2 regions of the Ralstonia psammae genome follow, and region 2 is predicted to be linked to the other one. Evidence: predicted binding sites of a transcription regulator. Region 2 holds the regulator's gene; the other holds the start of a gene.
What was found. Region 2 encodes FNR, which switches genes on or off when oxygen is low (the NO sensors DNR and NnrR bind a similar motif). Its sites were predicted from a motif close to TTGATNNNNATCAA; they were not measured.
Positions count from the first base shown of each region.

Region 1 (2,200 bases), on a different contig from region 2:
GGTACTGGCTGTGCATGCGCGCGGGCATGCGCGTGGCATCGGCGTTCCAGGCCATCAGATCGTTCATGGGTGCACGATCGCCCAGCAGGTATTCCCCCACCACGCGCGACCACAGCAAGTCGTACGACCGAAGCATCTGGAAGGCTCCGGCCATCTGGCTGGCGCGCAAATAGCCGGTCTGCTCCATCTGCGCTTCAAGCAGACTGACCTGCGCCTCGTCGATGAACAGGCCCAGCTCGCCCGGCTCGCAGAAGTCTGTCTGCGCGGCAAAGAGCGTCATGGACGCCAGCCGTGCATCGCCATCGCGCGCCATGGCAGCAGCGGCAATGGCCAGCAACGTACCTCCGAGGCAGTAACCGGTAGCGTGTACGCGCTGGCCCGGCACGATGGCATTGACGGCATCGAGCGCGGCGAAAACACCGAGCTTGAGGTAGTCATCCATGTCGAGGTCGCGATCCGCCTCGTCCGGGTTCTTCCAGGAGATGCAGAACACGGTATGGCCCTGCTCTACCAGATAGCGGATCAGCGAGTTCTGCGGCGACAGATCCAGGATGTAGTACTTCATGATCCATGCCGGCACGATCAGGATGGGCTCGGCTTGAACCTTGCGCGTGGCCGGCGTGTACTGGATCAGCTCGATCAGGCGGTTGCGCAGGACCACCTTGCCGGGTGTTATGGCCACGTCACGGCCCACCATGAAGCGTTCGGTACCGGCAGCCGGCGCGCCGCTCATGGAGCGCTCCAGATCGTCAAGCGCATTGAGCGCGCCGCGCACGAGATTGCTGCCGTGCTGCTCGAAGGTCTGCCGCAGGACAATCGGGTTGGTTGCCAGTTGGTTGCCTGGCGACATCATGTCGAGCCATTGACGTGCAGCGAAGGCAACCACGTCCTCATGATGCTTGGCGACACCCCAAACGCCGTGCGTGGCCGCCTCCCACCACTGCTCGGTCAACAGGAAGGCTTGGTGCAGCACGTTGAACGGCCACAGGCGCCACTCCTCGGCCGAGAAACGACGGTCGTGGGCCGGCGGCTGGACGCAAAGACACACCTCCTGGGGGCCGGACGCCATGCAGCTGCGGATGTAACGCTCGAGTTGTTCGGCCTGCGTCAGCGCCAAGCGGCACAGATCCAGCCACTTGCCGGGCGAAACGGCCAAGTGCAGTGCCCAATCGAGCAACGCCAGTTCCATTGATGCAAGCGACAGCGAATTCGATGCGCGGGCAAGGGCGGCGTGAAACGGCAAATCAATCTGCTCTGCTGTCGGCGAAGACGGCACGGCGGCGGTGCGCATGGTCGGGGCGTCAAACGATTGCGAATGTGCAACCCATTAGATGCCAGCGGCCAGGGCATGGACTTGATACATCTCAAACCGAGACAAGAGTGCGGACTCTAGGCGGTTTCACAGAACCGACACCATCGGCTGCTCCCAAAAGGAATGCGGTGACCGGGCGGCGCGTCACGGACCTATAGGGGTGTGTTAGAGTCCGGCGGGGAAACCGTGGCGGCCTGCAACATCGGATACCTCTCCATCGCACCCAACGGTGCACCCACAAATCTGTTGCAACAACAGAATGCATGGGGCGCTCGGCGTGGACCCTGCCCGGTATGCGACATCGCGCATGAGGCTATCCCCTCGAGACGAGACGTAATCACCACCTGTTCGCCCCAAACCGAGTGTTTGCATGGTAAAAACGGCGCGAGCGTCTCATCGATCGATTCGCGCTGGCCTTGACTGACATGCCCCACACGCGTTCTTTTGGTTCACGGCTTGAGCGTCTCTGCTGGCCTGACCCGGCAAAATACGTCAGTTTCCGAATAAACAAGGGCAGCGCAATCCCCTACGAATGGCGCAGCAAGGCCATTTCCGGCTGAGGTATTGCATTGAGATCGACAGCGGCGCACTGCGCCCGATCAAGGGCGTGGCCCTGGACCACCTGCCTCGTCATCGAGGCGCAACAAAGAATCCATCAGAGAAAATCGTGTTCACTTGCATAAACCAGAGCTGCGGCACGCAGTGGGAACTGTCCGACGTTGTCATCAAGGATGAGGGCCAAGGGCCGCTGTTCCGCTGTGCGCTATGCGGCGCGCGCAACTATGTCGAACGCTTCGAGGCTGACGACGGCACCGTCGTCTACGAACAACTCGAAGGCAAGCCGAACAAGTGACTCAGCGCAACAACATGACCATCGAACCGACCAGC
Region 1 is NZ_CATZBU010000003.1:33,977-36,176, forward strand. Features, by position in the region: gene R2N16_RS06970 (PHA/PHB synthase family protein) at 1-1,291, opposite strand, end outside; gene R2N16_RS06975 (hypothetical protein) at 1,980-2,165, shown strand; gene dbpA (ATP-dependent RNA helicase DbpA) at 2,180-2,200, shown strand, end outside.
Region 1: R2N16_RS06970 (PHA/PHB synthase family protein) is a predicted target of FNR. The motif match lies at 1,355-1,368, and genes of this name have one in related genera.

Region 2 (2,200 bases):
CGAGCATGACCACGGCCCCCGAGGCAGCGTTGCCTGCCAACAACGCCACAGCCAATGCGCCGTAGACCATGCCGCACGGCACCAGCCCCCACGCCATACCCGTGATATACCGGCGCAGCAACGGCGGCTGACGTTGCAGCCTGCCGCCCAGCGTGGCGGCCACTCGAGACAGGCCACCCGCGACGCGGCCGAGCCAGCGCTCAAGCCACACACTGCGCCACGCATCTCCGGCAGACCGCACAAGCAGCAAAACCCCGTAGGCGAGCAGCAACGCACTGGCGAAGGCAAACAAGCCGCGTTGAATCGGCAGCCATTGCTGGCGCCAGACGGTCGCGCCCATCGCACCCATGATTGCGCCAAGCAGCGCGTAGGTGGTCAGCCGCCCCGCATGCATGACGACCTGCTCAAACCAGAGCCTGCGACGCGACACGATCCGTACCGCCACGCCCCCACGTTCGGCCGCGAGTGCAATACCACCGCACATCGCCAGACAATGCACACCGCCTAGCAATGCAATCAGAAAAACGCTGAGCAGCGCCGCGGCACTCATCTTTCTGACGCTCCTTTGATATGGGCCAAAGTTTTCGTTTTACTGTTGCGAACTAAGCGTAATCGGCGCGATTTGCCGCATCGGAAATGTCCGATGACAAGAAGGTCGCCGTTATAATAAGCGTGAGTTGCACCACAAGAATTACTCATTTCACTTTCACGAAATTCAGCCGCCCCCGCCCCGTGCTCACTCGAATCGCACTTACCGATCAAGCCTCGCGTTGCTCCACCTGTGTACTCGGGCAAATCTGCCTGCCGGTGGGAATGAACTCGGACGACGTGCGCAAAATGGACGATTTGGTCGGCGAGCGCATCCGCATTAAGAAGGGGCAATCGCTCTACTCCCTGGGTGAGCCGCTGGAAGCGGTTTACGGCATTCGTTTCGGCACGCTCAAAACCCACCTGACGCTTGAAGACGGTCGCCACCAGATCACGGGGTTCCACCTGCCGGGTGAAATCGTCGGGCTCGATGGCATTGGCGATATGCGCCACGTGTCGGACGCTACCGCGCTGGAAGATACGGAAGTCTGCGTGGTGCGCTACGACGAGTTGCAACACCTTTCGCGCCGGCTGCCTTCGCTGCAGCATCAGTTCCTGCGCATCATGAGCAAGGAAATCTCGCAGGATCATCTGATGTTGCTCACGCTGGGTTCCATGCGTGCGGAGGAGCGCCTCGCTGCGTTCCTGCTCAACCTCTCGAAGCGTTCGGCCCAGCGCGGATATTCCTCCACCGAATTTGTGCTGCGCATGAGCCGCGAAGAACTTGGCAGCTATCTGGGTCTCAAGCTCGAAACCGTCAGCCGCCTGTTCTCGCGCTTTGCCGAAGCGGGCCTCATTCAGATCCGCCAACGGCACGTCAAGCTGATCGACCTGGCCGGCCTGCGCCAGGTCATGAGCGGTCAGGCCACCTAAGCTGCTTTCCATGGCGCCCGCTCACACGAGCGGGTGTTCATGCGCTTCGAGTTTGCCGATGCCCGGCGACACATAGAGCGTCAGCGCGCTCGACAATCCGCACAGCAACCAGAACAAAAAGAACGACATGGTGTAGACCGCCTGGGCCGACACCGTGATCTGTTCGCCGAAGAAGCGCAGGTCGGCGGGGTCCACCACCGCAAAGACCACCAGCTCAGCCAGCGCGGCCGACAGAAATGCCGGCCACAGAATCCACATCAGCAGTCGACGCTTCATCGGGCCTCCGCGTGGATGGCATGCGCCGGTGCGACGGCCGTCTTTTCGACGACTAAACCGCGCCGCACGACGTTGTCGTGAATAACGGCATCGGGATGTGACATGGCCAGCCAGATGGTGACGCCACAGCCGATCATGGCGACGAACGGCCCGGCCATCAGCAGCCACGGCCAGGGCTCGCGCCACCAGGGACGGACCGGTGCGGAAGATTGCGTTGCGTGCATCGTTGCCTCCTGTTGGGGATGCCGCGTCAGCGCGGCACGATGAAGCTCGACGGTTCGCGCAGTACGAGGCTGTCGCTACCGCTGTCTGCATGGATGACGAAGCGGATCTTGTGCGAGCCTGGGGCGGCGTCGTCGGCCGGCCGGCGTACACGCACGGGCAGCAGCCGGTTGGCCGCCGGCGGCAGTTCCAGTGTGGTCGACTCACCGCGACCGCCCTGCACGTCCAGTTCCGGCATGCC
Region 2 is NZ_CATZBU010000002.1:180,890-183,089, forward strand. Features, by position in the region: gene R2N16_RS04490 (sulfite exporter TauE/SafE family protein) at 1-550, opposite strand, end outside; gene fnr (fumarate/nitrate reduction transcriptional regulator Fnr) at 733-1,461, shown strand; gene R2N16_RS04500 (hypothetical protein) at 1,483-1,737, opposite strand; gene R2N16_RS04505 (FixH family protein) at 1,734-1,961, opposite strand; gene ccoG (cytochrome c oxidase accessory protein CcoG) at 1,988-2,200, opposite strand, start outside.